Regions from separate parts of the Novosphingobium pentaromativorans US6-1 genome, predicted to be linked through region 4. Evidence: predicted binding sites of a transcription regulator. Region 4 holds the regulator's gene; each other region holds the start of a gene.

Region 1 (7,926 bases), 330 kb from region 4:
GCCTTGTCGGTCGCGCGCGTCTTCCACGATGCATGCTGCTGCGAATTGAGCGGGATAAGGTCCTTGTAGAACAAGGGCAGGGCAGAATTTTGCGGCGCGCTGGCCATTACGATCTTCTCCGCAGGCTGGGTAGATTTTTGGATAGGTCGCTTTAGTGGCTGCCTTGCAGGCGCGCAAGCGCGCTGCCCGCGTTGCGCACGGGCAGGCGGTGCCATTGCGCAGCTTTGCTCAGATGAGCTTGCCGGGGTTGAGAATGCCCTTGGGATCGAGCGCCTGCTTGACCGCGCGCAGCATCGAAAGGGCGACCGGATCGCCCAGGCGCGCCAGTTCGTCGCGCTTCATCTGACCGATGCCGTGTTCGGCGGAAATCGAACCGCCCCACTCGGTTACGAGGTCGTGGACGTAGCGGCTGATCTCCTTGCCAGGGCCGGTCTGCCAGCCGAGCGCATCCTCCGCATTGGGGGCAATGACGTGGTAGTGCACATTGCCGTCGCCCAGGTGCCCGAACGCGACCGCCTCGGTTCCCGGCCATTTCGCCTCGATCATCGGCGCGGTCGTCTCGACGAATTCGGGCATCTTCTCGACCGGCACGGAAATGTCGTGCTGCATCGCCGGTCCGCGCTCGCGCTCGGCGGGAGAAATCGATTCGCGCAGCAGCCAGAAGGCTTCGGCCTGGGCTTCGCTGGCCGACATGACGGCGTCTTCGACCAGCTCGTTCTCGAAGGCCGAGGCCATCATGTTTTCGCACCGTTCGCGCAGGGTATCGGCCGCTGAGCTATCGGCCACGACCTCGATCAGCACGTGCCAGCCATGTCGCCCTTCCAGCGGGGAGCGGGAATCGGGCAGGTGGTCGAGCACGGCATCGAGGCAGGCCTGCGGCAAGACTTCAAAGCCTTCGAGGGCATCGCCCATCGCCTCTTCGCAGAACAGCATCAGCTTGCGCGCCTCGCCAAGGGTGGGCACGCCGGCCCAGATCACGACGCGGTCCGCAACGGCGGGAAGCAGCTTGAGCGTGGCCGCGGTGACGACGCCCATCGTCCCTTCGGAGCCGATCAGCAACTGCTTGAGATCGAAGCCCCGGTTGTCCTTCTTCAGCGGCGTCAGCATCGAGAAGACCTGGCCGTCAGGCAGGACAGCCTCAAGACCCAGGACGAGCGCACGCATGGAGCCATGGCGCAGGACCTGGCAGCCGCCGGCATTCGTGGAGATCAGGCCGCCCACGGTCGCAGAACCCTTGCCACCCAGAGTGAGCGGAAAGCGCAGGCCCTTGGCATCTGCCGCTTCGTGCAGCGTCTGGAGCACCACGCCAGCCTCGCAAGTGGCGCGGCGGCCTTCGACGTCGATCTCGCGGATCGCATTCATGCGCCGCAGCGATAGGACGACGGCCGTGCCCGATTCGTCCGGGGTGGCCCCGCCCGACATGCCGCTGTTTCCGCCTTGCGGCACGATCGGCACGTCATGGGCGTCGCACAGTTTGACGAGAGCAGCGACTTCGGCGGTCGTGGCGGGAGAGGCCAGGGCGATCGCGCGCCCGGTATAACGACCGCGCCAGTCGGTCAGCGACGGCGCAACGAGGTCCGGGTCGCGCGTGATTCCGCGCGGGCCAAGCAGGGAGAGGGCTTCTTCGAAAAATGTGTCGGAACCGGTCATGGGGGCGCTATGCCACAGCGATCTGGCCGTTTCATCCTCAATCCTTGCAAATGCTTGGTGGCATTGCCTAGCCTTGCACGGTGCAACGAACTTCCGTTTCAAGTTAAGCGGTGGTTCAAGCTCATGGGCTATGGCTGCATATGCGGCATGACCGTGTCCAGGGAACCTGCTCGACGATGAATCTTGCGACTGCGATGCTTTATCCGATCATGGTGCTGCTTCCGGCAGTCGGCCTGGTCGATGGCGAACGGTCGAAGGATAAGGGTGCGTTCGATGCCGCGTGGCTTTCGGATGAGGACGGCTCGGCGGTCTATTCCTGGCGCGAAACCGATGCGCCCGGGGCAGACGATGAACCGCAGGCGGCGCTTTCGGCGTGGCCCTTCACGGTCTCGGCCTTTCAGCGGGTGGAGCCGCCGGACGCCTGGCAGGTGAGGATCGAGCAGCGCATGACGATCCGCATCACCCCGCGCAGCCCGCGCACTGCGCCGCCGGACATGTTCGTTGGCTTGCCCGACGGAGAGATCGGTTCGCACTTTTCCGAGCGCAAGATCGGCAAGTGCCTTTCCATAGCCGGCATTGTGGGCGTCCAGCCCGATGGCGACAATCGGCTGCTCCTGTTCATGCGCGACCGGCGGCTGGTCAGCGCCGAACTGGAGCGGGCCTGCAGGGCGCGGGACTTCTATTCGGGCTTCTACCTGTCGCATACGTCCGACGGACAATTGTGCATCGATCGCGATACTTTGCTTTCGCGCAGCGGCATGAATTGCAAACTTACCCGTATCCGCCAATTGGTTGAAGTCGATCACTGAGCGATTTCACGCAGCTCTTTCGCGGATTTCCTTGACTTTTATACTGGATCACGCATAGGGCGCGGCCAGTTGCACAAACGATGCGCGCGGTGATGCAAAATCCCGCTAGCTTCCTTGCGACCTGTTACTCTCGTATTTCCGGAAACTTGTTCGCCTATGAACTTTGCCGATCTCGGCCTGTCTGAAGAATTGCTGCAAGCGGTGGAAGCCGCGGGCTATACCGAACCGACTCCTATCCAGGCCCAAGCGATTCCGCCGGTCCTGATGATGAAGGATCTCATCGGCATCGCCCAGACCGGCACCGGCAAGACGGCCAGCTTCGTGTTGCCGATGATCGACATTCTTGCGCATGGCCGCCGCCGCGCGCTGATGCCGCGCTCGCTGATCCTCGAGCCGACTCGCGAACTTGCCGCCCAGGTTGCCGAGAATTTCGAGAAGTACGGCAAGAACCACGACCTGAAGATGGCGCTGCTCATCGGCGGTGTGCAGATGGGCGACCAGGTGAAGGCTCTGACCGAGGGCGTGGACGTTCTTATCGCCACGCCGGGCCGCCTGATGGATCTGTTCGAACGCGGGAAGATCCTGCTGACGGGCTGCGAACTGCTCGTCATCGACGAAGCGGACCGCATGCTCGACATGGGCTTCATCCCCGACATCGAGAACATCTGCTCGAAGCTGCCGACCAATCGCCAGACGATGCTGTTCTCGGCAACGATGCCGCCGCCGATCAAGAAGCTGTCGGACCGCTTCCTGTCGAACCCCAAGTACATCGAAGTGGCACGCCCGGCGACGGCCAACATCAACATCGTCCAGCACAAGGTTGCCGTGACGGCCCGCAAGAAGCGCGAAGTCCTGCGACACCTGCTGCGGACCGACAATGTCTCGACCGCCATCGTCTTCTGCAACCGCAAGACGACCGTGCGCGAACTGGCCAAGAGCCTGAAGGGCCACGGCTTCGGTGCCGGCGAGATCCATGGCGACATGGACCAGCCTGCGCGCCTCGCCGAACTCGACCGTTTCAAGAGCGGCGACGTGAACATCCTCGTCGCCTCCGATGTGGCGGCCCGGGGTCTCGACGTGAAGGGCGTGAGCCACGTCTTCAACTTCGACACGCCCTGGCACCCAGACGATTACGTCCACCGCATCGGTCGCACCGGCCGCGGCGGCGCTTCAGGCCGCGCATTCACGTTCGTGGCGCCCGAGGATGCCGAAGCTATCGACAATGTCGAGAAGCTGACCGGGCACAAGATACCGCTGTTCGATCTCCAGACCGAAGAAGCCGAAGAGGCGCGCGAGGAGAAGCCGAAGGCGCGCCGTGCGTCCAGAGAGACGGCAAGGGATACGGACAGGCGCGAGGTTCCCGAAAAGCGCGAGGTTCCGGAAAAGCGCGAGGAGTCGGCCAGGCGTGCGCCGCGACGTGAAGCGCGTGCACCTGCCGAGGAGCCACGCCGCGAACGCCGCCAGCGCCGTAGCGAGGCCGAGCCCGCCGATGACGGCTGGAACGGTCCGGTTCCCGAATTCCTCAAGGTCTCCGCACTGGCCTGAGATTGCGGTCGCGCGGTCGAGACCGGTCGCGCGTGATCGCGCGGCGGTGACCGTTCCGGTTCCGCCGCCGCGTCAGGCGATCTTGACGAAGCTGTCGATCACGCGCTTGCGGCCCGACTGCTCGAAGTCGATCTCCAGCTTGTTGCCTTCCTGCCCGGCCACGGTGCCGTAGCCGAACTTCTCGTGAAACACGCGCGCGCCGATGGCGATATCGGTGCGCGGCTTGGCCGCGAAGCTGGCCGCGCTGCGCGTCGTCTCGGCGATCCGGCGGGGTTTCGTTTCGAATTCGCGTGCGGCAGCCCGCTGCCAGCCCGGGCCGCGCGTCATCGTGCGCGCGGGTTGGGCGCGGGCGACGTCGGCGAAGGGATCGGCATGTTCTGACCACTGCGCGCGCCACAGCGAAGCACCGCCGGTGAGCGTCGTCTCGCTTTCGACGTGATCTTCGGGCAATTCGGCGATGAAGCGCGAGGGGATCGAGCTGGTCCACTGGCCGTAGATGCGGCGGTTGGCGGCGTGGAGGATGGTGCACTTGCGGCGCGCCCGGGTGATCGCGACATAGGCAAGGCGGCGTTCTTCCTCGAGGCTGGCAAGGCCGCCTTCGTCCAGCGAACGCTGCGAGGGAAATACGCCTTCTTCCCAGCCCGGCAGGAATACGTGGTCGAATTCCAGGCCCTTGGCGGCGTGCATGGTCATGATCGTGACCTTTTCCTCGTCGCTGGCCGCGTCGTTGTCCATGACGAGGCTGACATGCTCGAGAAAGTCGCCGAGGCTTTCGTACTCTTCCATGGCGCGGGCAAGCTCGACAAGGTTTTCCAGCCGTCCGGAGGCTTCGGCTGTCCGCTCGGCCTGCAGCGCGTCGGTATAGCCGCTTTCGTCGAGAACGATGCGCATCAGGTCCGCCGGGTTCTCCGTCTTCTCCAGATCGCGCCACCGGGCGAAGTCGCGCATCAGCGACAGGAAAGTGTTGCGCGCACGGGCGGGCAGTTCGTCGGTATCGACGATTTCGATGGCGGCCGCGGCAAGAGGGATGCCCTGGCGGCGCGCGAGCTGGTGCAGCTTCTCCAGCGCCTTGGCGCCAAGTCCGCGCTTCGGGGCATTGTAGATGCGCTCGAAAGCGAGGTCGTCGGCGGGCTGGGCGATAACGCGCAGGTAGGCCAGCGCATCGCGGATTTCGGCGCGTTCGTAAAAACGGAAACCGCCGACGATCCGGTACTTGAGGCCGATCGAGATGAAGCGGTCTTCGAACTCGCGCGTCTGGTACTGCGCGCGCACGAGAATGGCCATCTGGTCCAGCGGGGCGCCCTCGCGCTCGAGCCGCTCGATCTCGTCGCCCACGCGGCGCGCTTCTTCCGGTGCATCCCAGACGCCGATCACGCGCACCTTGTCCCCGGGGTGGCGCTCGGTCCACAAGGTCTTGCCGAGGCGCTGGCTGTTCTCGTTGATGAGGCCCGAGGCAGCGGCAAGGATCTCGGGCGTCGAGCGGTAGTTCTGTTCGAGCCGGATCACTTTCGCGCCGGGAAAATCCTTTTCGAAGCGCAGGATATTGGCGACTTCTGCGCCGCGCCATGAATAGATCGACTGGTCGTCGTCACCCACCACGCAGATGTTCTGGCGGCCCTGCGCGATCAGGCGCAGCCACAGGTACTGGACCTGGTTGGTGTCCTGATATTCGTCCACCATGACGTACTTGAAGCGCTGCTGGTACTGCTCCAGCACCTCGCGATGGGTGCGCAGGATGTTGAGCATGTGCAGCAGCAGGTCACCGAAGTCGCAGGCGTTGAGCGTCTTCAGGCGGTCCTGGTAGAGGCTGTAGAACTTCTGGCCGCGGCCGTTGGCATAGGCTTCGTTTTCCGCTGCATCGAGATCCTGCGGATTGAGCCCGCGGTTCTTCCAGCGATCGATGCACCCGGCAAGCTGGCGGGCGGGGAAGCGCTTTTCATCGACGCCTTCGGCCTGGATGAGCTGCTTGAGCAGGCGCAGCTGATCGTCGGTGTCGATGATCGTGTAGTTGGGTTGCAGCCCCACCAGTTCGGCATGGCGGCGCAGCATCCTGGCCGCGATGGCGTGGAAGGTGCCGAGCCACGGCATGCCCTCGACCGCGGGGCCGACGAGCTGGCCGACCCGGTCGCGCATTTCGCGCGCGGCCTTGTTGGTGAAAGTGACGCACAGCACTTCGCTTGGCCATGCAAGGCGATTGCGGATGATGTTGGCAAGACGCCGGGTGAGGGCGGCGGTCTTGCCCGTGCCTGCGCCTGCCAGCATCAGGACCGGCCCTTCGGTGGTCAGCACGGCCTCCTTCTGGGGCGCGTTGAGGCCGTCGATCAGGGGATCGTTGCTGGCGGCAGGCATGCCGCTGGGCGAGGTATCTTGCAGGCTGTTCACACGTGAACAACTAGGGAACGGAACATCGCGGCGCAAGGCCGCTTTGCCGCATGAATGGAACATTCCCGGGCGTGAAACGTCGGTTCGGCAACGGATACACAGTGGAGAGAGACCATGCGAAAATCGATTCTCGCAGGCGCATCGGCGCTTGCTCTGGCGGCCTTGCCCGGTGCGCTACTGGCCCAGAATGCGCCGCCTGCAGCCGCCGATCCGGCGCAAGTCGCCTCGGCGGCGCCGGTAACGCTGACGCCGGAGCAGAAGGCCTTGTACGACGGCTGGCCGGCAGACCGTCAGGCCGAGTACGATGCCTGGCCGGACGAGTACAAGGGCTACTACTGGACGCTCGTTCCCGAGCGGCAGGAAGGGTACTGGGCCCTGACGCCCGACCAGCGCGGACAGGTCTACAAGATGAGCCCGCAGCAGCGTGAAACCGCGTGGGCGTCGATCATCCAGCAGCTCAACGGCGAAACTCCCACAACCCCTGCAACCCAGGCGAATCCGCCCGGCGAGGGCATGCCGACTGCCGGGGTGCCCGCGCCGCAAGCGGCCGAACAGGCCGTGCGCCCCGCGATGCCTGCGGACGAAAGCTATCAGGGCGGCCCCTACAAGGGGGCGCTTACGCCGCCGCCTGCCTCTGCGATGAACAAGGATTATCCGGTCTGCAGCAAGACCGTGCAGGACAGCTGCCGCAATCCCGGTGGCAAGTAACGGCCCCGGTTTTTTGAGTACGAAAAGGGTCCCGCCGCGTGGCGGGGCCCACTTCATATCGGCGCAATATCAGGATTCGATGCGGCGCAGGATGTGGAGCCGTGCCTTGCCGACATCGCGTACGGCGTCGGTTTCGAACCCGCGGATCGAAACGTCCTCGCCGCGCGCCGTCTCCAGGCTCACCCAGGTGGTTTCCCCGATCCAGCCGAGTCGCGTGAGCTTGTCCACGGCGACCGCACCGGCTCCGGTATCGTAAGGCGGATCGAGCAGCACGAGGTCGAGCGGCTCCTTCGCCGGACCCAGCGATAGTGCCGAGCAGGCCCGAACGTCGCATTGCGACTGGGCCTGCAGGTTGGCGATGTTGCGACGGATGGCGCGGATCGCGGCAGCGTCCTGATCGACGAAGAGGCAATGCGCCGCGCCGCGCGACAGGGCTTCGAGGCCGAGCGCGCCGGAGCCTGCGAACAGGTCGGCGACCTTCAGTCCTTCGAACGTGCCGAGGCGGCTCGTCAGCATCGAGAACAACGTCTCGCGGGTGCGGTCGGCGGTCGGGCGCGTCGTGTCACCTTCGGGCGCAGCCAGCTTGCGCCCGCGCCAAGCGCCGGCAACGATTCGCAGGCCGGTGCTTGTGCCCTTCATTCGCCTTTGCCCTTGCCGAGGGAGCGGCGGAAGGTCTCGAGATCGCGCTGCGAAACTTCTCCGACCGTGCCCTTGGGCAGGTCGCCCAGCACGAAGGGGCCGTAGGAAATGCGCAGCAGGCGGCTGACCTTCAGGCCGAGATGTTCCAGCACGCGGCGCACTTCGCGGTTCTTGCCCTCGGTCAGGGTCATTT
Region 2 (7,926 bases), 1.4 Mb from region 4:
TCGCCCTGGCACGCCTCGCAGCGCCCGCCCTTGACGTTGAAGCTGAAGCGCCCGGGCTTGTAGCCGCGCGCCTCCGATTCCGGCAGGCCGGCGAACCAGTCGCGGATCTGGGTGAAGGCGCCGGTGTAGGTCGCCGGGTTGGAGCGCGGGGTGCGGCCGATCGGGGACTGGTCGATCTCGATCACCTTGTCGCACATCTCCAGCCCGGTCACCCGGTCGTGCGGGCCCGCGATCATGCGCGCGCCGTTCAGCGTGCGCGCGGCGGCGGCGTGGAGCGTATCGAGCGTGAGGCTGGACTTGCCCGAGCCGGAAACCCCGGTAACGCAGCAGAAAGTGCCCAGCGGGAACTTCGCGGTGACGCCGGTGAGGTTGTTGGCCCGCGCGTTCTCCACCGTGACGAAGTGGCCGTTGCCCTTGCGGCGGGTCTGCGGCACCTCGATCCGGCGCGCGCCGGTGAGGTACTGGGCGGTGAGGCTCTGCTTGCTCTTGAGCACCTGCTTGAGCGTGCCTTCGGCCACCACCTCGCCGCCGTGGACGCCCGCGCCGGGGCCGAGGTCCACCACGTGGTCGGCCGCGCGGATCGCGTCCTCGTCATGCTCGACGACGATGACCGTGTTGCCAAGGTCGCGCAGGCGCTTGAGGGTTTCCAGCAGGCGGTCGTTGTCGCGCTGGTGCAGGCCGATGCTCGGCTCGTCCAGCACGTAGAGCACGCCCGAGAGGCCCGAGCCGATCTGGCTGGCGAGGCGGATGCGCTGGCTCTCCCCGCCCGACAGCGTGCCCGAGGTGCGATCGAGGTTGAGATAGTCGAGCCCGACGTTGTTGAGGAAGCCGAGGCGCTCGTTGATCTCTTTCAGGATGGCGCGGGCGATCTGCTGCTGCTGGTCGGTGAGCTTGCCTTCCAGTTCGCCGAACCACGCGAAGGCGTCCGCCACCGAAAGCCGCGCGGCATCGGCGATGTCGCTATCGGCAATGCGCACGGACAGCGCCTCGGGCTTGAGGCGCTTGCCGTCGCAGGTCTCGCAAGGCTGGGCGGTCTGGAACTTGGCCAGTTCCTCGCGCATCCAGGCGCTGTCGGTCTGGATCATGCGCCGGTTGAGGTTGCCGATGACGCCCTCGAACGGCTTGTTGACGGTGTATTCCTTGCGCCCGTCCTTGAAGGTGAGCGGGACCGGCGCGCCCGCGGTGCCGTAGAGGATGACGATCTTCACCTCGTCGGGCAGGTCCTGCCAGGGCGTGGTGAGGTCGAAGCCGAAGTGCGCGGCAAGGCTGGAGAGCACCTGCATGTAATAGGGGCTGGGCGGGTTGGACTTGGCCCAGGGCACGATCGCCCCCTGCTTGAGCGTCAGGTTCTCGTTCGGGACGACGAGCTGCGGGTCGAACAGCAGCTTCTCGCCCAGGCCGTCGCAGGCCGGGCACGCGCCCTGCGGGGCGTTGAAGCTGAACAGGCGCGGCTCGATCTCCTCGATGGTGAAGCCGCTGACCGGGCAGGCGAACTTCTCGGAAAAGACGATGCGGTTGGGCGGCAGGCCCGCGCCCTTGAGGTTGCGTCCCTGCGCTTCCTCTTCCTCGCGGCCCGGGACGTTGCCGTCGGCAAGGTCGACATAGGCGAGCCCGTCGGCCAGCTTGAGCGCCTGCTCGAAACTGTCGGCAAGGCGCGTCTGGATGCCCTCCTTCACGGCGATGCGGTCGACCACCACCTCGATGTCGTGCTTGTACTTCTTGTCGAGCGCGGGGGCGTCCTCGATCGCATGCATCTCGCCGTCGATGCGCACGCGGGTGTAGCCCGCCTTCTGCCACTCGGCCAGTTCCTTGCGGTATTCGCCCTTGCGGCCGCGCACGACGGGGGCAAGCAGGTAGAGGCGCGTGCCTTGCGGCAGGGCCATGACCCGGTCGACCATGTTGGACACCGTCTGCGCCTCGATCGGCAGGCCGGTGGCGGGCGAGTAGGGAATGCCCACGCGCGCCCACAGCAGGCGCATGTAGTCCCAGATCTCGGTCACCGTCGCCACCGTGGAACGCGGGTTGCGGCTGGTGGTCTTCTGCTCGATCGAGATCGCGGGAGAAAGCCCGTCGATATGCTCGACATCGGGCTTCTGCATCATCTCGAGGAACTGGCGGGCATAGGCGCTCAGGCTCTCGACGTAGCGGCGCTGGCCCTCGGCATAGATCGTGTCGAACGCCAGGCTCGACTTGCCCGAGCCCGAAAGGCCGGTGATGACGATCAGCTTCTCACGCGGGAGCGCAATGTCGAAGCCCTTGAGGTTGTGCTCGCGCGCGCCGCGCACGGTAATGTGGGAGAGACTCATGGGGAGCGTGTGTTCCAGATTTGTTCGCGTCGATCAAGCGGCGGGGTGACTTGCCCGCAAGATGGGATGCAAACGGCTTATCGCAATGGCTTTGCATCGCCCCGGACGAATTGGCAAAACGCGCGCAGGGTTCAGGTGAAGGTCTAAAAGATCATGCAGCGTTTTGGTTTCCTGTGCGCAGCGGCGCTGGCCGCGGCGACATTGTCCGGTCCGGTCCATGCGGACGATCCGTACGAGAAACTGACGCCCGAGGAACTCGCCCGCGACAAGGCGACGATCCGCCGCCTCAACCGCGAACAGCTCGACTACGTGCGCAAGCGCGACGCGCAATATGCCAAGGGCTGGCGCGCCTACGACGACGCCCCGCGCTCACCTGACTATGGCGAAAGCCGCTATGCCCGGCAGATGCGCGACTACGAGTCCGACCGCCGCGACTACGAGCGCGCGATGGCCGACTGGCGCGAAGACGTCGCCGCCTGCCGCGCCGGCTACTACTCACGCTGCCGCCGCTGAGGCGCCGGAGCGCCCTGCCCCCTACCTGTCCGCACCGGGCCTGACTCAGCGCCATCAGGTCGCGCACATCCATTTATGCGCGCGACAGCCCCACCACGCATCTCATCAACACGTCAGAGCCCCCCTTCTGCCCGCGGAAGGGAACAGGGGAGGGCGCGTCAGCCTCAAGAATTCACGTGCCTTTAAGCGATCCCAAACAGTGTCCAATCACCTTTTCATCAGATGCATTACGTGCCTCAAATACGAAACCTACTGATGAGTTGGGACTGAAGAAACGGCCATGAAGCGTTCCACTGTAGCCAGTGGATGCGTCGGCAACATTTCCGGAAAAGGTTTTGCTTTCTCGGTCAAGAGAACTCACGAACGACATAGTCGCTACTTGTTTAGATTGATAAACAAAACTTGCGGACCCAGACAATCTATTAACGGAAGGCGTATAATTAAAATTGCAGGTTCCAAGAATCTGCTTATCGGCCAAGCTTTCCGATTCGAAATAGCCATATACTCGCCCTTCGTAATCTGAAAAGTCCCTAGCCGGCATATCAAATGGCTCATCACGTCCAAAAATGGCTTGCCGATAGGTAATTCGTTCACCGATCTGCCCAAAATAAGAACTATTTGATTTTGTAAGGCGAGTCACAAGAATGGCTGACTTCGCATCATGCTCGATAATCAGTCGGTCTTCATTTTTGCCGTAGATACGCCAAATGGGACCATTCTGCAGCGTATCGCTGGTATAAGTTTCAGAAATTATTCTAGGAAAATCGTAGGTGATAGCGTCGGGTTCAAGACGAAGTGTGAGGTAAGCGCGGTCATCGCCCTTAAAGATCGACACCCCTTCAAGAATGGATGTGCCATTTCCTTTGAAGGTCGCCACCGAATATCCAAGATCGGTTTCCAGCGAAAACGGCTCTGTGAATGTAAACTCTTCAGTCACCTCAGGCGTCGAGGTCGGCATAGTGCTTGGATTTTCTGCAGGAGACGCAGAGGGTGTGGGAGAGCTTGCCGAACCACTGTTTTCTTCTCCACCGCAACCTGAAACGCCCAAAAGAAGGCATGAAAGGTAAATTGATCTCCTCGAAATGTTCACGTCACCCCCTAACAAAATCTAGATTATGCATAGCTCAGGCGTCATTCGCTAAGCCGACAGCGGACTATTGACGACAGTGTTAGCGGGTTAAAATGTTGAAAAGCCGCCGCTCAGCTGTACGAAATGTCGGTGCGAGGGGACATTGAACCGCGCAGCCCGATTACAATGTCGTCGCCTCCCGCGACTGTGGGCGCGCTGCTCCGTTCCCCCGAGAGATGCCAGGATAACTGCAGCGGGGTCCCCTCCTTCGCGGGGATGACGAAGTGAAGGTATCGTGACCAGATTTGCCGACAAAGCGGATCTGAAACCATGTTGTTTCGACATTCCCGCACAGGCGGGAATCCAGCTCTCGATGCGCGCTATCGCGCGTCCTGCCACAGCCCAGCTTTCCCCGCGCCCGTGAATTTCCGGTTTACACGCTGGCGCCCTGTCGCACGCAGGATGCAAGCGAACAAACTCTTGAGTCGCCCCCTTCCCCAATACTGCGAATGCGCGTAAAAATGTCGCTGGACACCAAGAAGACGAGTCGAATTTTACAAGTAACGGTAACTCCAAGTAATTTTATTTCCGACAGCGCTTCAATACCGGGGTGAGTCGAGGGGTTTCTGACTTCTGTAAATCATTTCAGCGTCGTAGTGAGGATATCACGCGGCGCTCAGGTCTTGTCGGGCATCTTGCCACATCTACCGATTCCGGGTCGCCTGGAACTTCTCGAGCCGCAGGTTGCAGAGCCTGACGGTCCTTGCCCTGCGCCTCATATCGTCAGGAGACGAACCATGAAGAGAATCCATGCCGCCATCCTCGCCGCGACAATGTTCGCCATCGCAACTCCTTCGCTTGCCGACGTCGTGGTGAAGGACACCGCCTGGTCCAGCCTTCCCCATCGCGAAGTGCGTTTCAATGACCTCAACCTCGATACCCCCCAGGGCATCGACAAGCTCAATGTGCGCATTTCCGCTGCCGTAAGGACGGTCTGCGGCCAGCCCGATGCCCGTATCCCGCGTGAAGTTGCCATGACCCACACCTGCCGCGACCAGTCGCTGCAACGCGCCTTTGCCGACCGCGATTCGATCCTGGCCGCGCGCCTTGCCGCCCGGGACGATCCGAGCCGGCTCGCCGCGCTCGATACATCGATCGCCATTGCGGCCCGCTGAGGAACGGGCGCCGAAGGACCGCCCACCCCCTTCACACCGGACGGTCGACTGAACCGGAAGGCAGGGAACGCTCGCACGCTCCCTGCCTTCGGTCACCCCGTGAGGCAGGCATCGGGCGGCGCAGGCCTGGCGGTCCTGCCTGCCCGATGCTTGCCTCACGGGGCGGCTAACCTAAGATGGGGGCATGAGAAAACTTCCCCCCGTTCTCGCCGCAGCCCTGCTGGCTGCCAGTTCCCACCCTGCCCTTGCCAAAGTCTCGGTCGATGCCGACCGGATCGCGGCCGACGTCAAGACGCTTGCCTCCGATACTTTCGAAGGCCGCGCGCCCGGCACCGCGGGCGAGGACCGCACGATCGGCTACCTGATCGCGCGGTTCCAGGACCTTGGCCTGCAACCCGCCGGTCCGGACGGACAGTGGGTGCAGACCGTCCCCCTGCTCCACACGAAGCTTGAAAAGGCGCGGACCCTGGCCTTCACCGGCCCCAAGGGCGCGATGCCGGTCGAACAGGCCAAGGACCTTTACGTCTCCACCGTGCGGCCCGACGACATTGCCGCCATCGAGAACGCGCCCGTCGTCTTCGTCGGCTATGGCGTGAATGCGCCCGAGCGCGGCTGGGACGACTTCAAGGGCGCGGACCTGAAGGGCAAGGTGGTCGTCTTCCTCGTCAACGATCCCGACTTTGCCGCGAAGCAGGGCGAGCCGGCAGCAGGCAAGTTCGGCGGCCGGACGATGACCTATTACGGGCGCTGGACCTACAAGTTCGAGGAAGCCGCGCGGCAGGGCGCGGTGGGCGCGCTGATCGTGCACGACACGCAAGGCGCGGGCTACGGCTGGAACGTCGTCGTCAGTCCGGGCGGCGAGAACTACGACATCGTGCGCAAGACCGAGGACCTGACAAGCCTGGCCCTGCAGGGCTGGCTATCTGGCGATGCGGCCAAGCGCCTGTTCGCCAGCGCCGGGCTGGACCTAGCCAAACTATCGGCGGCGGCGCGGCGGCCCGATTTCCGGCCGGTGCCGCTCAAGGGCGTGACTTTCGATGCCGACGTGCCGGTAACTCACGAGCAGATCGCCAGCCACAACGTGCTCGCGCGCATCGAGGGCACGACGCGCGCCGACGAAGTCGTGATGTTCGGCGCGCACTGGGATGCCTACGGCAAGGGCGAACCCGACGCGCAGGGGCGCATCTACCGCGCCGGGGCCAACGACGACGCGCTGGGCATCGCCGCGATGTTCGAGATTGCCCGCGCCATGAAGGCCGAACCCGCACCGCAGCGCAGCGTCGTCTTCGCCGCGTGGACGGCCGAGGAACGCGGGCTGCTCGGTTCGGAGTTCTATGCCGCCAACCCGGTCTATCCGATGGAAAAGACGGTCGCCAACCTCGCCATCGACATCCTGCAGACGGCAGGCGCGGCGAACGACGTCGTGCTGGTGGGCAAGGGTCAGGACACACTGGAGGACGACATGGCGCGCGTCGCGGCCACGCAGGGGCGCACGGTGACGCAGGAAAGCCTGCCAGAGCGCGGGCTGTTCTACCGCGCCGACCATTTCTCCTTCGCCAAGCGCGGGGTGCCGGTCATGCTGCTGATGGGCATTGCCGGGGCGGCTGACCTCAAGCAGGGCGGCACCGCGGCCGGTCAGGCGTGGATCGATGCCTATACCGGCAACTGCTACCACCAGGCCTGCGATGCATGGTCGAGCGACTGGAACCTCGACGGGGCCGTGCAGGACATCGACCTGATCGGCACCATCGGCGAGGAACTGGCGAACTCTGGCAAGTGGCCGCAGTGGAAGGCCGGCTCGGAGTTCAAGGCGATCCGCGACAGAAGCGAAGGCGTGCGGCAATAACCATGCGCCTGCGCCTTCCGATCAGCGCGCTGCTGGTCCTTGCGCTTTCGGCCTGTGGCGGCGGGGTGAAGTTCCGCCCCGTCAGCGACACGCCGGTGCGCGTGGGCCCGCCCTACAAGATCCGCGGCGTGACCTATACGCCCGCCGCGGATCCGCACTACGACATGCTCGGTTATGCAACGTGGTACGGCAACGAGTCCGGCAACCAGACCGCCAATGGCGAACGCTTCCGGCCCGACTGGGTGACTGCCGCGCACAAGACGCTGCCGCTGCCCAGCTATGTCGAGGTTACCTCGCTCGATACCGGTCAGCGCATTATCGTGCGGGTGAACGATCGCGGGCCCTTCGGCGAAAGCGCGCGGATCATCGACCTCTCGCGCGGGGCCGCCGAGCTGCTGGGCGTGCGCGCCAGGGGCAAGGCGGCGGTGCGGGTGCGCGTGGTCGAACCGACCGAGCGCGACCGCGCGGCCCTGCGCGAAGGCAAGGCCGCAAGCAAGCTGCCGCCGATCCCGGAGCGCACGCTGGCCAACCTGCAGGCGCAGTTCGCCCGCGGGGTCGGCTCGCGCTGAGGCCCCGGCCTTACTCGGCCGCTTCGAGCTGGGCGTAGGCGTCGGCTTCCTTGCCGATCAGGATATCGGCCAGGAACCAGTAGGCCTCACCCCAGGCGGCCAGCACTTCGTCGCTGGCGGCATCGCCCAGCACGTCGCGGATCGCCGGAAGCAGGGCATCGGCGACGTAAGGGTAATGCTCGGCCTTCACCCCGGTCTCGACATGGCGCTGGACCATGCGCTGCACCGGCGCGGTGAGGTTCTGCAGCTTGTCCACATTCTGCGCATAGGCAAGGATCGCGGCGGCAAGTCGGCGCGGCTGTTCGCCGGAAACCTGCGCGGCCTGGTCGAACATCGCCTTCACTTCCTCGTTCACGAACAGGCGCTCGTACATGCGGGTGGTGATGGCGACGCCGTGCTCCTGCAGCACGGGCGCGGTGGCCTTGACGATGGCGACGGTCTGTTCGGA
Region 3 (7,926 bases), 410 kb from region 4:
GGATGACCTTTCCGGCAAGCGCGCTGCCGCGGTAATCGGCGATGAGCTGGATTTCGAGATCGCCGACCCGTGCCGGAAGGGCGGAGGACTGCCTGACTTCGAAGCCATCGACCGTCTGGTCATTGGCCATAGCCTGGATGAGCCGCACTGCGCTCGTCTCCAGCGGCGTTTCGCTTTCCCAGCCAGATGCCTTGTTGGTCGCGATCGCCGGGTTGGTGATGAAGACCTGCACTGCCGGGACAGTCTCGACCTGGCAGGAAACCTTGTAGACGAAGCCTTTCTTGGTCGTGGCGAAGAAGCTGATCGACCGCGCCGCATAGGTCTCGGGCACCGACACATAAATGTCGCCGCGCAGCGGTTCGTTGGTGACCGCAAAATCGTTGTAGGGCGTGCCGGTCGAGATCTTCGAAACGCTGGCAAACTGGTCGTCGACGAGCGCGAAGCGCGTCAGCTCGCGGGCCGACACGGCGCATTCGATGCTCGCTCCGTCTGCAGCCTGTTTGAACTGGTCGGCGGCCTGGGCGCCGCTCCCTGAAAATGCGAATATGGTGCTGGCGCAAAGAGCCAGGCTCCACGCGCGCGTCTTGCGTCGGTAAGCCATCACTGGGCCTCCTTCGATGGGTCTTTGGGGGGCAACTGGCTGAAGCCTGACAGCGCGAGACGCAGGCCCCGGTAGGTCCAGTTGAAGCGGAAACGGCGTTCGTCGCTCGCGATGACCTGGGCGCCGACAAAGGTCTTGAGCGTGCCCGTCACGTCGGACGTCAGCCCCTTGGGGTCGACGGTCATCGAGCGGATGACGAAGGCCTGGGTGACGTCCGAACCCCGCTGCTCTTCGACAATCCGGACGAGATCGGCCTTGAGGCGTCCGTAGCTTGCCGGATCGGCGAGCTTCAGGATTTCGTCCATCCAGTAATCGAGGCCCTCGGGGCTGCGATTGAGGAGAACGAGCGCGGCATCGCGGGTCACGAGTTCGAGATAGTCGGCGTCGACCCCCGCGCTGCTGACAGTGAGCTGCTTGGGGAGGGTCGGCAGGAGCACGACTTCGCGGTCGCGGGTGGCAGCAAGACTGACGGCGACGACAAGCGCAATGCCAAGCCCCGTGCTGGTGAGCGCAAAGAGGTTGCGCTGGCGCAGCAACGATTGCTGACGCTCGTGTGAAATGTCGGCAAACATGGATATCTCCCCTCAACCGGCAAGCAGGCGGCAGTGGGAAGGCGGCGTCGATTTCAGGCCCAACAATCCGGCCGGCAGATACCAATAGGCGGCATGGGCTACCCAGGAACTGGCGCGTCCTGCTTTTGCCTTTCGCAGCGCGAACCAGGCGCCGAAGGCAACGATGATGCCGATAAAGATATGCTGGCTTAGGATCCCCCAGGTGAAGGGGATGAGCATCCCGGCGAACTCGTCGATGGTCCAGAAGCCGATGAGCTCCGGATCGTCGAGCCGACGCGGGATGATATATGGGTCTGCCATGGCGACGCGCCTTCCCGTCCGATGCGTCAGATGACCGCGGTGACGACCGAGGTGACGATCGGAACACCCGTGCCGACGCCGATGCCGACACCGACCGGAACAGCGACCTGTCCGAGCGAGAACCGGCCCGAGGCGAGACCGATGAGGCCGCCTGCAAGGCTGAGGACGGTGATGATCTTGCCGCCCGAGCCTTCGAGGAAATCGGTGAATTTCGTGAGGGCAGGGGTGAAGGTCGTGTCGGCGCCCGCGTAGGCGGCGCTGGCGGCCAGTGCAGCGACCGCAAGCGGTACTGCAAAGGTCATGGCCCGCCCAAGCTTCGAGGGGCTTTGATCGGTGGCGCCGGAACGCCGGGAGAGGGTGAGAGACTGCATATGGAGCTCCATCTGGAGGGGTGAACTCAGCGTTCTTACGTTCGCTGTGTGTTCCACATGCATCTAGGAAATGGATGTAGGAAAGTCGGATGGCCTGTCGCGCCAATGCAGCGGACGGATATGGACGCATCGAATGGACGGCGTCGGCGATAATATGCAGAAACAGCGGTTTATTTGGTGGTTAGCGTCGACGGATCCCGACAGGAGTGGCGGCGATCGTCGGCGACTCGGTGCTAGAGGATGATTCGCCTAGAAACGATATGTTCCGTAAATGTTCTTTTTATTTTCCTACATGCATCACGCGCGATATGGCTACGACTCAGTTCTTCATAGTTGGAGTTATTGTCGATGCACCAGCCCGCGCCATTCCGAGGCCAAGCCAACACCAGCCTCGCGCACATTCTTGCCCATGCGATCGAGTCGTCTGACAAGCCCAAGCACCAGATTGCTCGGGAAGTGGGTATCCACCGCGAGACGTTGCTTCGTGTCATGCGCGGCGATCGGCCGATCGGACTTGATGAGGCCGCGCGCGTTCTCGACGTGTGCGGCGCCTTTCCCCGCGCCAGCATGATCCTCGCCTTGGCAGGTCAGGAGGATCTCGCCTGCGAATGGATGCGCAGCGAAATGGGGGAGTTCCTTGAGGACTTCTTCACGGCCTTGCCGGGCCAACTCGAGCGCACGCTTGGGCGACGCGTGGAAGATTTGCGGCCGCGGTGGGCGAACGGAACTTCGCAGCTCGTCGCCCGCATGCTTGCCAAGCATATCGATGATATTACCAACCGCGACATTTCGATGGCGCTGCCGCGCTGATCCAGTTCACCTCGGAGGGGACCCCTGAGAATTGACCCGACAGGACCGAACATGAATGCACATCCCCAGCTTACTGATGGCGGCGCGACTGAAGGCAAGGCGCTACCGCAAGTCCCCCCACTGGCACGGCTCTTGCGGCTGCCCGAAGTCATGGATCGCGTCGGCTTGCGGCGTTCGGCCATCTATCAGCGCATGAGCGAAGGCCGCTTTCCAAAATCGCGATCGCTTGGTCCGAAGTGTGCGGTGTGGGTGGAAGCGGAGATCAACGACTGGATAGATGAAATTGCAAGAGGCAATACTTGAATATTCGATGGGGGCCGGTCAGCGCCAGGGCATCGCGATCCGGCCGTGCGCTTTTTATGATTTCATCTAATTTCATCGGTAATATCTGTCCTTGCATACCGATCAGGTCGATTCGTCTGGTGAGGAATAGGCCATATGCGAACGATAACTTCATGGATTGAGCCGTCGTCAGGAAAAGCGACGCTTTCAACTGTTAACTGCTCGCCATCCATCTCAATCGAGACTTTGCCTGTGCCAAGACCTTCGGGATCCTCAACGGTGATGTTCAGCGATCCTGTCGGCCGGGAGATAGTCGCTGAAAAAGATTTCCACGATTTAGGAAGGCAGGGATCTATGACCAGACGACCCTCGACGAGCCGCAGGCCCAAGATATGCTCAACCCCGAGCCGCCAGGTCCACGCTGCAGCACCTGTGTACCAACTCCAACCGCCGCGGCCAGTATGTGGTGCGCTGCCAGCAACATCACCGGCAAGGGCATAAGGTTCGGTCAAATACCGAATGCAGGCGTCCGATGAATAAGTATGATTGATCGGATTGATTCGATTGAAAATCTCGATCGCGCCGTCACCGTTCCTGAGTTTTGTCTGCGCAATTCCAAGCCATGCCGCAGCATGGGTATATTGACCTCCGTTTTCCCGAATCCCCGGGGGATAAGCCTTGATATAGCCAGGGTCGCGCGGCGTGAGGTCGAAGGGCGGCGTGAGCAGGCGAACGAGTTGGTCATCGTCCCGGACCAAATGGCGCATCGCGGCCATCATAGCTGACCGCGACCGTTCTGGATCCCCCGCGCCCGACAAGACGGCCCAGGATTGAGCGATCGAATCGATCTGACATTCGTCATTGGATGCTGAGCCCCAGGGCCGCCCCTCGTCATCGATTGCGCGCAGATACCAGTTGCCATCCCAGCCGGAATCCTCGACGGCACGCTTAAGCGCCGCACCGCGCTCGACCCATCGTTCGACCAGGTCGGTACGCCCGACCCGTTTGCAAAGGCCGACAAAGCCGTCGATCGTCGCGATCGTAAACCATGCGAGCCAGATACTTTCTCCCCGGCCATGCTCGCCGACACGGTCCATGCCGTCATTCCAGTCACCTGAACCGATCAGCGGCAGGCCGCGCTCGCCGCGGATGAACCCGCGCTCCAACGCCCGCTCGCAATGTTCGAACAGAGTACGGCCATAGTTTGTCTGTCCGAACCGCGCATACCGGTCCTTTTCTTCCGGCGCCAGCGCCGGGGCCTGCAGGAACGGCACGTCTTCGGACAGGATCGTTTCATCGCTAGTGGCGGCCACATAACTGCTCGTGGCATAGGGCAACCAGAGCAGGTCGTCGGAACAGCGGGTCCGCACCCCTCGATCAAACGGAGGATGCCACCAATGCAAGACGTCGCCTTCCTCGAACTGATGTGCGGCCGCTGTGAGAATGTGGCTTCGGATGCGCGCCGGATCCGAATGAACCAGCGCGAGCACGTCCTGGAGCTGATCGCGGAATCCGAATGCACCGCCTGCCTGATAGAAACCCGCGCGCGCCAACAGGCGCGAACTCACCGTCTGATAGGGTAGCCAGCGATTGATCATCAGATCGAAGGCGGCGTCGGGAGTGCTCACCTCAACGGCGCCTAACTGCTCGTTCCAACCGCGCTTGCGGGCCTCGAGCGCACGCTCCACTTCACCTTCATCCTGCCATCGACGGGCCAGTTTTTGGGCATGCGCGCGGTTGCTACCTTGGCCGAGGACAAAGACGGCGTCTGCGGTTTCTCCCGGCGTAAGATCGAGGTGAACCTGGAGCGCGCCGCAGCTGTCGGTAGCCGATTGTTGACGACCGCCGAGATCCCACCGTCGCAGCGCTTCTGGACAGTCAAGATCGCCCTTGTCACCGAAAAAGTCCGAGCGCGACGTCGTCAGACTATGCGGTGGACGGCTGCTCGTCAGAAATGCCATCCGCTCACCAAATTCGCTGTTCCATCGGTTGGTTGCCATGATCGCGTGAACCGCGGCATCGTAATCGGTCACAAGGAGCGAATTGGGCTGCGCTTCCATCGAGCCCAACAGCCATTCGGCGTAATAGGTTGCGGTGATCCGACGAGGCCGGGGAAGGCTGTTGTGGAGCCGCAGCCGGACAATTTTCACCGGATCGTCCGATGGGACAAAAGCCAACAATTCCTGTTCAAGTCCGTCTCGGTTTTGCGTCCATATTGTATACCCCGCTCCGTGGCGAATCTGGCAGGTTTCATCAGCGCCGGCCGGCTGGGGGGTCGGTGTCCACACCCGGGCGCTTTCCTCATCACGCAAATAGAGGATTTCGGTCTGTGGATCGGCAACCGGATCGTTACTCCACGGTGTCAGCCGATTTTCACCGCTATTGATCGCCCAGCTGAATCCCAGACCGGCCTCAGTGACGATCGAACCGAATTCGTCATTCGCCAGGACATTTGCCCATGGTGCCGGCGTCGTTTCGCCCGCCTCCAGATGGATTATATATTCGGTCCCGTCGGCGCTGAATCCCCCCAGGCCATTGTCGAACTGCAACGTATTGGGACGCCTGACACCCTCTGATTTGGGGGATTCATCGAAATTGGCTCGGCCTCCAGGCTCGAACTTCGGACTCTCGATCCGCGCAACGTACAGCGTGGCGAGCTGATCGCGTACCGACCCGGCTGCTTCGTCCAACAGGACATGGGCAGCCGCTTCCACAAGCGCGGCCCGATCGGCTTGGGCGGGGTCCACGGCGACGAGATGGACACCGCCATCACGGCCAAGCAGTTCGTGCGCGTTGCCATCACGCAAGACTTCGATCAGCCGATCCCTGACGGGCTCGATATAGCCCGAAATGCCGATGTGGAGCACGACGAGATCGATTGTCACCCCCTGTCGGCTCCAGAACAGCCAGGCGGCGAGGACACTACGCAGCGCATCGGTTATCTGCGCATCGCCGACACGCACTGCCAGGATCGGATGGTCTCCGGAAATCCCCAGCGCCCAGAGACCCGCTTGTCCAAACCGATTCAAGGCGACGGCTGCAGGTAACGCACGCAGCGCGGGATGGGGTTGCAACACCGCCGAAAGCAGCGCCTGGGCATCGGGCAGCTGATCTGGACCAAGACTAGCACGCGAGGCTTTGAGGGCCATTTCGCGCGCCGCGTCGTTCATAGCCCAATCAAGTGCGTCGACTGTTGCATAACGCTCGCTCACCTGAAGCGCCGTTTCACGTGATCCAGCGATAATTGTGACGAATGCCAGCTCGCAGCGCTCAAAGGGTTCGAGCGTGATCCGAGCCTGTATGGACATGACGGGATCGAGCGTCCAACCCGCCGTGCCCGAAAGGCCAGCGCTGGTGATGGCCGCTGGATTTGCGGCGCGTCCATTGCGCCCAAGAAAACGTCGTCGGTCGGTCTCGAAGGCCTTGACGGCCACCTTGGGATCATCGGCAACCAGACGGTGGAGCAGGACCGGGGGGCGCTCGTCCGGATTGCGCGGGCGACGAGTAAAGAGCAGAGATTTGAGACCGGGAAGCGCTTCGCTGCCGATAAAAAGCTTGCTGAACGCCGGATGCCGTTCGCTATCCCGGGGCGGGGCGAGCATGACTTCGGCATAGCTGGTCAATTCGAGAACACGTCTTCTGTCGCTTTCATTTGTTATCGTGATTCGGCGGATTTCGAGATCATCGCCGGGAGGCACGCCAACCGTCATGCCGACAGCGACATCATGTTGACGACTATGGAACTCAGCTTGATGCCCATGGAACACGACGCGGACATCGTCATGAGTATCGACCGGCGTGCCTGTTACCGACCACAGATGATCCTCGTCTTCGTCGCGCAGGTAAAGCCACAGACCGGCCTGATCGCTTCCATAACCGGGTTTCCAGCGCGTTAGCGCGTAATCGTGCCACCATAGACTGCCCGCGCCGTTGGCGGTGATCCGGCTGTTGAGCCTGCCGTTCCCCAACGTGTGCCACTGGGCAAGACCGTCCGATCGTCTGGGAGCCCATGAATGGAGCGCCGGGATTGCGGTCTCGCGGCCGGAGCGACTCTCCGGAACTTCCTCACGGGAGATCGCGGGCGGCAGTTCCCAGGGGACGCGTTCATTGAGGAGAAGATCGAACGTGCGAACACTGGGTTCGGCATGAAACCAGTCCACGAAGATATCTGAAAAGAGGGCATTCCCGATTGCAGCCAGACTCATGCCCTGATGATGGGCCATATAGGACCGGACGATGTTGAAATGTCGCCCTGTCGGCACTCTTTCCGGCGTAAAATCCGCCGCTTCATAAAAGCCATAGCGCCCGAGCAATCCAAGGCCTACCAATGTCCGCAGATTATCGAGCGCAGCGTGGCTCCGCACCGAGAGCGCTAGCGTTGTTGCATAAGGTGCGATGACGAGATCGTTCGTCAGGCCTCGACGCAGCCCGAGACCGGGTACACCGAATGCCTGATAGCGATAGTGGCGCTCGGGATCCATCGAGGCAAAGCCCGATTCTGAAATACCCCAGGGAACGTTATGCGTTTTCGCATAGGCGCGCTGAAAATCGACGGCGCTTCGGTCGCTTTGTCCGAGCAAGGTCGCCGGATCGCTGCGCAGAAAGATGTTCGGCATGAGATATTCAAACATCGACCCGCTCCAGGAAACGAGCGACAGCCCCAAGGCTTGTTTTGTGATAGGGCGACCAAGGAAGAACCAGTGCTCGACCGGAACATCGCCCTTGGAGATCGCGAAAAAGCTGGCGATCCGAGCTTCCGATGCCATCAGATCATAATGGTTGGGGTCGATGCGATCAGCGCTGACATTGTAGCCGATATGGAAAAGCCTGGCCCCGCCATCAAACAGAAAGCGAAAGTCCATCCCATAGGCCCAGGCCGCAGCACGTTTGGCGATGTTTTCGAGCTCCTCGCGCAGCCGCCGATGCGCTTTAATGGTGCGGTCGAGCGCCTCATCCAGACCACTGATCCAATCTGCCGCTTCCGATCCTG
Region 4 (7,926 bases):
CGCAAGGCCGAGAGCGGGTTCGCCCTCATCGCGGAAATCAAGAAGGCCAGCCCGTCGAAGGGCCTGATCCGCCCGGATTTCCGCCCGACCGAACATGCCGTCGCCTATGAAAAGGGCGGCGCGGCCTGCCTCTCGATCCTGACCGATGCACCTTACTTCCAGGGCCATGAGGACTATCTCGTCGCGGCGCGCGCCGCGGTCTCGCTGCCGGTCATCCGCAAGGACTTCATGGTCGATCCCTGGCAGGTCGCCGAAGCGCGTTCGATCGGGGCCGACGCCATCCTCATCATCGTTGCCGCGCTGGACGATACGCTGATGGCCGAGATCGAGGCGGCCGCGCTCGAACGCGGCATGGACTGCCTCGTCGAAGTCCACGACGAGCATGAAATGGAGCGCGCGGCCCGGCTCAAATCGCGCCTGATCGGCGTCAACAACCGCGACCTCAAGCGCTTCGTCACCGACATCGCCACGACCGAGCGGCTCGCCCCGCTCGCACCGGAAGGCACGCTGCTCGTCAGTGAAAGCGGCATCAACGGCCATGCCGACCTGCAGCGTCTCTCGCAGTGCGGCGCGCGCACCTTCCTCGTTGGCGAAAGCCTGATGCGTCATGACGATGTCGAGGCGGCAACGCGGGCGCTGCTCGAAGGATAAACTTCGGGCCGATGGCATTCGCGAAGCCCACCCTGTCCTACAGCCGGGAAATCTGCCATCCATGGGGCATGAGCGCGAATGTACCCGGCCCCGAAACCGCACGCTTACCGGTCCTGCGAGGCCGCTCCGCTGGCGCTTCTGGACTGTGTAAACCGTGTAAACCTCATCAGGATTTCAAGGTCTGAGATGAACAAGAGCCTCACGCACATCGATTCGGACGGGACGGCGCGCATGGTCGATGTCGGCGCCAAGGCAGAGACGCAGCGGCTCGCCATTGCCTCGGGGCGGATCACGATGTCGGCCGAGGCACTCGCGGCGATCCGCGCCGGGGATGCCCCCAAGGGCGACGTGCTGGGCACCGCGCGCATCGCCGGGATCATGGCGGGCAAGCGCACCGGGGACCTGATCCCGATGTGCCACCCGCTCGCCATCGATGCGATCAATGTCGATTTCAGCTTCGAGGACGAAGCCGTCAGGGCCACGGCGACGGCCTCGCTCACCGGCAAGACCGGCGTGGAAATGGAAGCCATCACGGCCGTTTCCGTGGCGCTGGTGACGATCTACGACATGGCCAAGGCGCTCGACAAGGGCATGGTCATCGGCGACATCCGCCTGATCGAGAAGCGCGGCGGCAAGTCCGGGACCTGGCGCGCGGAGGACCGGCACTGATGGCAGGTCCCGCGCCGATCCCGCTCGAAGATGCCCAGGCCCGCCTGCTTGCACTGGCCGAAGCACTAGCGGTCGAGCGCGTCGACGTCGAAAGCGCGCTGGGCCGCTTCCTGGCCGAACCGCTGCTGGCGCGGCGCACCCAGCCTTCCGCTCATCTCTCTGCGATGGACGGCTATGCAATGATCGAAGGCGACCTCACCGGGCCATGGCAGGTGATCGGTGAAAGCGCCGCAGGCCACCCCTTTACCGGCACGCTGCAAAAGGGCGAGGCCGTGCGGATCTCGACCGGCGCGATCATGCCCGCCGATGCCGGCGTCGTGATCCTGCAGGAAGACCTTGGGCGGGAAGGCGACCGCATTACTCTCAGCGGCGATCTGCCCGAACCGCCGCACAAGCACATCCGCCCTTGCGGGATGGATTTCACGGCGGGGCAAGAAGTGCTGGGCGAAGGAGTCCGCATCGGCCCTGCGCATATCGCGCTGGCCCTCTCCGCGGGTCATCGCCACCTGCCGGTGCGCCGCATGCCGAAAGTCGCGGTGATCGACAGCGGCGATGAACTGGCCGCCGATCCGGAGACCTGCCCTGCGCACCAGATCCCCGCGAGCAACGGCGCCATGCTGGTCTCGCTGGTCAGCGCCCTGCCGGTCGAGGCGCAGCGAATCGGGCCCGTGACCGACACGCTCGATGCGCTGATCGGCGCTTTCGACGAGGCCGCCGATTGCGACATGATCGTCACCAGCGGCGGAGCCTCGGTAGGCGATCACGATCTCGTGCGCCCGGCTCTCGAACGCTGGGGCGCAAGGCTCGACTTCTGGCGCGTCGCCATCAAGCCGGGCAAGCCGATCCTCGTTGCCACGCGCGAACGCAGCAGCGGCGGCACGCAGATCATCATCGGCCTGCCGGGCAATCCGGTTTCGAGCATGGTCACCGCCTATCTCTTCGTCCTGCCGATGCTGCGCGCAATGCTCGGAGCAAACCGTTCGCTGCCAATGCAGATCTCGACCGTTCTGGACGGATCTCTCAGAGCCATCGGCCACCGCCGCGAATTCCTGCGCGGCTACTGGAACGGCGAGAGCGTGGCGCCCATGACGCTGCAGGACAGCGGTGCACTCAGCGCCCTTGCGGCCAGCAATGTGCTGATCGATCGCCCCGCGCATGCACCGGCCGCCACGCCCGGAGACACGGTGCGGGTGTTCCTGCTCGAAAACGGCGGTATTGCTTGACGTTCCAGAATCTGTTGCTTAATTGTTCTCTCATTGTTCACAAGCAGAACAACGCTCGGGGACGCAGAGAAAGAGGCAACGAAGATGTTGACGCGCAAGCAGCATGAATTGCTCAAGTTCATTCAGGTCCGGCTTGAAGAAAGCGGCATCTCGCCCAGCTTCGAAGAGATGAAGGAAGCGCTCGACCTCAAGTCGAAGTCGGGCGTGCACCGCCTCATTTCCGCGCTTGAGGAACGCGGCTTCATCCGCCGCCTGCCAAACCGCGCCCGCGCGCTGGAAATCCTGCGCCAGCCCGAAGACGTCACCAGCAAGCCTGCGACGAAGGCCGCCGCTCCTGCCGGCATAGACGCCCTTGCCGCACTCAAGCAGCCCGAACGCAAGCCTGAACCGGCGAACGACGTCATCGAAATTCCGCTGCACGGTCGCATCGCTGCCGGCGTTCCTATCGAGGCGCTCGAAGGCCAGTCGATGCTTCCGGTTCCGGCAGCCCTGCTCGGCTCGGGGGAACACTACGCGCTTGAGGTTTCGGGCGATTCGATGGTCGAGGCCGGCATTCTCGACGGCGACTTTGCCCTGATCCGTCGCACCAACACCGCACGCGACGGCGAAATCGTCGTCGCCCTGGTTCGCGGCGAAGAAGCGACGCTCAAGTATCTCCAGCGCGATGGCGGCATGGTTCGCCTCGTGCCCGCCAATGCCGCATACGAACCGCAGATCTACGGCCCTGACGAGATCGAGGTTCAGGGCAAGCTCGCAGGGCTGCTGCGCCGCTATCACTGAGCTTGCCCCGGGGAGGCGTGCCGCTCAGGCGTACTCTCCGGAAGGCGTACTCTCCGGACAGGGCCGAAATCACGGCCCGCGCGGGTTCCACCAGCCATGGCGGCCCTGCCCTGCCGCCACTGTTTCGACGGATTTGCCGCGCAGCCTGATGGCAAGCCCGCCGGTCCTGTCCAGCATGGTCCGGTCGGCCTTGAGCCAGCGCGGCTTGCAGCTCCATGGCAGCCAGCGATCGGCAACGACGATATCGGCCTTGTCGCAGGCCGCTGCCAGCGACCGCTCGGGCACCTGGTCGCGGCCTCTGGCGATCAGCAAGTCCCACGATCGACCGGCTCGATCGATCCGTACCGAACAGAAGTCGCGATTGCATCTCGAACCCGGCCACGATGCGAGGGGCGTCAATTCGCCTTCGATCCCTGCGAATTCGCGAAGATTGTCGCGCACATAATCGCTGCCGGTGTCGCGCAAGGTGACGAGCCCATCGCCGCTATCGTCGAGCAGTCCGACATGACGGCCATCGCCGGTCACGAGAATGTCCGGCGGCTCGAGCAGGATGAGCCAGACGATGCCGAAACAGGCGGGCACCAGTCCCAGCAGCCGCACGCGCCCGCTCCAAAGGCCGAGCCACAATCCGCCGGTTACGAACAGAAGGAAACCGCCCGTCCCCATGGCAGGCAGAACCGAAACGGCGCCCGGCAGCGCACTGATCTTGTGCGCGAGGCCAAGCAGTAGGTCGATGAACTGCCCCGCCAGCCACCAGAACGGCCCGCCCAGTCCCACAATGTCGCACAGCAGCGCGAGGGCAATGCAGGGCATGACCGCGAAAGTCGTAAGCGGGATCGCAAGCACGTTCGCAAGCGCCCCGTAGGCACCGGCGCGATGAAAATGGTAGAAGCCGATCGGCATCAGGACGACTTCGATCACGAAGCCCGTCACGAAGAGCATGACTACCTGGCGCATCAGCCGCGAGAGCCACGACTCCTCTCGCGGTGCCAGGAACTGACGCGCTGGCCCGGAGGTCGCCAGCGCCACGATGGCGAGTACGGCGGCAAAGCTCATCTGGAAGCTGGGGCCGGTCAGCGATTCGGGCCAGACCAGCAGGACAATGAAGCCGGCAACCGCCAACATCCGCAGCGAAAGCGCTTCGCGCCCCAGCGCCAGCGCGATCAGGACCAGCATCGCCCCGATGCAGGAACGGACCGTGGGCACCTGCGATCCGGTCAGCACAGTATAGGCGATCCCGGCCAGCGCTCCGCACAGGGCTGCCACGACCGGAAGCCGCAAACGCAGCGCCAGTGCCGGGCAAAGCGCAAGAAGTCGCAAGGCCAGAAAATAGGCGGCGCCGATCACCGCGCTGACATGCAGTCCACTGATTGCCAACAGATGCGCGAGGCCAGCGTCGCGCATCGCCTGTGCATCCTCCTCGAGGATGCCGCCCCGGTCTCCGCTGGCCAGCGCCGCGGCAATCCCGCCCTCAGAACCGGCCATGCGGGAACGCACATGCCGGGAAAGCGCTGTGCGCATGGCATCGATCCCGTCGTCGCCCGTCCCAGGCTCAACGATCGTGACCCTGCCCGTCACGCTCCCGCTTGCGGAAAGTCCGGAGAACCAGGCGGTCCGGGCGAAATTGTAACCGCCCGGAAACATCGGGGCGGCGGGCGGCATCAGCCGCGCCTCGAAGCGAATCACTGCCCCAGGCGATACGGGCGCGGCATCGGGGTCGGCCGGAACATTGACGCGAACCTTGATAGGCACCCCCGAATCCGGTTCTCGGGCGGCCACGATCCATCGCACGCGCTCCAAGGCCGGCTGCTCGTCCACGCCCAGGACCTTGCCGAGGAACACGCCCGATATCGGCCTTTCGATCGCTTCTTGTCCTGCGAGCACAGATTTGGCCCACACGGTGAGGCAACCGGCAGAAAACATGAGGAAAACGGCGCATATCGCCAATCTCAGCTGCGCAAAACGCTCACGATCCGGCCAGACCCATCCTGCGAGCGCCGCTATTGCGATGGCCCCACCGGCAAATGCGCTCCAGTAGAGTGGTCCGGGGAGCCCGAACCATGTGCCGATTCCGGCCGCGAAGGCGACGACCAGCCATGGCCCGCGATCGAAGCCGGCTTGCGAAAGAAATCGTTCCAGGGCCGCCAAAACCCTCGACAAGTCGCTCTTGCTGTTCCATGGCCGATGCTGCAATGCAGCGCCCCCGACAAGGCCGTGGCGGGCATTTTCATCATCACCGGCTGTGGCTTGGCTGGCCATGGCTAACATAGGACAGGAAGGGAATTACAATGGCAAGCGGCAGTGCATCGAGCGGATCGAGCGGCCAGTCAGCCGTCGTTACGCGCTTTGCCCCCTCGCCCACGGGTTACCTTCACATCGGCGGCGCCCGTACGGCGCTGTTCAACTGGCTTTTCGCCCGCCATCACGGCGGCAAGTACCTGCTTCGCATCGAAGACACCGACCGCGCCCGTTCGACCGAACCGGCCATCGACGCGATTTTCGACGGCCTGACCTGGCTCGGCCTCGAAGGCGACGAAGAACCTGTATTCCAGTTCGCCCGCTCGCAGCGCCACGCCGAAGTGGCCGCGCAATTGCTTGAATCCGGTCACGCCTATCGCTGCTACCTCTCGACCGAGGAACTCGCCGAGCGCCGCCAGAAGGCTCAGGAAGAACGCCGCCCCTTCCGCATCGACAGCGAATGGCGCGACGCCGATCCCGCGACCTGGCCGAACGATCGCCCTTACGTCGTGCGCATCAAGGCCCCGCGCGATGGCGAGACTGTAATCGACGATCTCGTGCAGGGACAGGTCACGGTCCAGAACGTCGAGATCGACGACTTCGTCATCCTGCGCTCCGACGGCACGCCGACCTACATGCTGGCTGTCGTAGTCGACGACAACGACATGGGCGTGACCCACGTCATCCGCGGCGACGATCACCTCAACAACGCCTTCCGCCAGCTTGTCATCATCCGCGCCATGGGCTGGACGGTGCCGACTTACGGCCATGTACCGCTGATCCACGGCCCGGACGGCGCCAAGCTATCCAAGCGCCACGGCGCGCTCGGCGTCGATGCCTATCGCGATGACCTGGGCGTGCTGCCCGAAGCGCTGTTCAATTACCTGCTGCGGCTCGGCTGGGGACATGGCGACGAGGAAATCATCGCCCGCGACCAGGCGGTCGAGTGGTTCGACATTGCCCATGTCGGCAAGTCGCCTGCCCGTTTCGACCTTGCCAAGTTGCAGAATCTCAACGGACACTACCTGCGCGAGGCGGATGACACCCGTCTTGCCGCACTCGTCGTCCCGCTCGTTAAGGCCAATGGCTTCGCAGACGCAGATCCCGTCCTGCTCGAGAAAGCCATGCCGGTCCTCAAGGTGCGAGCGAAGGACGTCAACGAACTTGCAGAAGGCGCCGCCTTCCTGTTTGCCGCCCGTCCTCTCGCGATGAGCGAGAAGGCGCAAGCTCTCCTGACCGACGAGGCGCGGGGGCGCCTGGCGATCATACATGAGCGTCTGTCGGGGGAATCCGACTGGACTTTGGAGGCATTGGAAGCCAACCTGAAAGCAATGGCCGGGGACCTCCAATTGGGCCTCGGCAAGCTCGCGCAACCCTTGCGGGCAGCCCTGACGGGTCAAACGACCTCGCCGGGAATTTTCGACGTATTGGTTCTGCTCGGCAGGAACGAAAGCCTCGCGCGCATTGCCGCACAGGCCGAAGTCCCGGCCGGGTCACAGGTATAAGGAGTAAGAACTGGTGGGTGATCAGGCTAAACTGTCCGCAGGTGGAGCGGACTACGACTACCCTGTCCTGAAAGGTAGCGTCGGCCCCGATGTCGTCGATATCCGTAAGCTCTACGGCCAGACCGGGATGTTCACGTTCGATCCGGGCTTCACTTCGACTGCAAGCTGCGAAAGCGCGCTGACCTACATCGACGGCGATGAAGGCGTCCTGCTCCACCGCGGCTATCCGATCGGTCAGCTGGCTGAAAATTCGTCGTTCATGGAAGTCAGCTATCTGCTGCTCAACGGCGAACTGCCGAACAAGGAAGAGCTCGAGAAGTTCGAGTTCACCATCAGCCGCCACACCATGCTGCACGAGCAGCTCGCCACGTTCTATCGCGGGTTCCGCCGCGACGCGCACCCGATGGCGATCATGTGCGGCGTCGTCGGCGCGCTTTCGGCGTTCTACCACGATTCGACCGACATCTCGGATCCCGAGCACCGCAAGATCAGCTCGCACCGCCTGATCGCCAAGATGCCGACGATTGCGGCCATGGCCTACAAGTACTCGATCGGTCAGCCGTTCCTCTACCCGGACAACAACCTGTCCTACACCGGCAACTTCCTGCGCATGACCTTCGGCGTGCCTGCGGAAGAGTATGAAGTGATCCCGGCCGTCGAGAAGGCCATGGACCGCATCTTCATCCTCCACGCCGACCACGAGCAGAACGCATCGACCTCGACCGTGCGCCTCGCCGGTTCGTCGGGCGCGAACCCGTTTGCCTGTATCGCGGCCGGCATCGCCTGCCTCTGGGGCCCGGCACACGGCGGCGCGAACGAAGCCGCGCTCAACATGCTCAAGGAAATCGGTACGCCGGACA

Evidence for each region. Region 4 encodes LexA, which represses DNA repair genes until DNA is damaged. Its sites were predicted from a motif close to GTTCCNCNCTTGTTCT; they were not measured.
Region 1: the regulator LexA is predicted to act here: its motif matches at 6,390-6,405, upstream of JI59_RS01360 (ATP-dependent helicase).
Region 2: the regulator LexA is predicted to act here: its motif matches at 2,318-2,333, upstream of uvrA (excinuclease ABC subunit UvrA).
Region 3: the regulator LexA is predicted to act here: its motif matches at 2,107-2,122, upstream of JI59_RS04890 (transcriptional regulator).

The regions. Positions count from the first base shown of each region.
Region 1 covers NZ_CP009291.1:314,100-322,025, forward strand. Annotated here, with positions in the region: gene JI59_RS01340 (SapC family protein) at 1-107, opposite strand, end outside; gene JI59_RS01345 (FAD-binding oxidoreductase) at 229-1,650, opposite strand; gene JI59_RS01350 (hypothetical protein) at 1,827-2,459, shown strand; gene JI59_RS01355 (DEAD/DEAH box helicase) at 2,616-4,004, shown strand; gene JI59_RS01360 (ATP-dependent helicase) at 4,077-6,353, opposite strand; gene JI59_RS01365 (hypothetical protein) at 6,501-7,094, shown strand; gene rsmD (16S rRNA (guanine(966)-N(2))-methyltransferase RsmD) at 7,164-7,733, opposite strand; gene JI59_RS01375 (pseudouridine synthase) at 7,730-7,926, opposite strand, start outside.
Region 2 covers NZ_CP009291.1:3,236,359-3,244,284, reverse strand. Annotated here, with positions in the region: gene uvrA (excinuclease ABC subunit UvrA) at 1-2,306, opposite strand, end outside; gene JI59_RS15140 (hypothetical protein) at 2,460-2,819, shown strand; gene JI59_RS26790 (hypothetical protein) at 2,992-3,909, opposite strand; gene JI59_RS15135 (UrcA family protein) at 4,686-5,063, shown strand; gene JI59_RS15130 (M28 family metallopeptidase) at 5,248-6,909, shown strand; gene JI59_RS15125 (septal ring lytic transglycosylase RlpA family protein) at 6,912-7,478, shown strand; gene JI59_RS15120 (globin domain-containing protein) at 7,489-7,926, opposite strand, start outside.
Region 3 covers NZ_CP009291.1:1,056,543-1,064,468, reverse strand. Annotated here, with positions in the region: gene JI59_RS04910 (type-F conjugative transfer system secretin TraK) at 1-601, opposite strand, end outside; gene JI59_RS04905 (type IV conjugative transfer system protein TraE) at 601-1,173, opposite strand; gene traL (type IV conjugative transfer system protein TraL) at 1,186-1,473, opposite strand; gene JI59_RS04895 (TrbC/VirB2 family protein) at 1,500-1,844, opposite strand; gene JI59_RS04890 (transcriptional regulator) at 2,193-2,654, shown strand; gene JI59_RS04885 (AlpA family transcriptional regulator) at 2,706-2,957, shown strand; gene JI59_RS04880 (GH36-type glycosyl hydrolase domain-containing protein) at 3,020-7,926, opposite strand, start outside.
Region 4 covers NZ_CP009291.1:644,258-652,183, reverse strand. Annotated here, with positions in the region: gene trpC (indole-3-glycerol phosphate synthase TrpC) at 1-651, shown strand, start outside; gene moaC (cyclic pyranopterin monophosphate synthase MoaC) at 838-1,320, shown strand; gene JI59_RS02970 (molybdopterin molybdotransferase MoeA) at 1,320-2,543, shown strand; gene lexA (transcriptional repressor LexA) at 2,628-3,323, shown strand; gene JI59_RS02960 (ComEC/Rec2 family competence protein) at 3,393-5,582, opposite strand; gene gltX (glutamate--tRNA ligase) at 5,612-7,066, shown strand; gene JI59_RS02950 (citrate synthase) at 7,080-7,926, shown strand, end outside.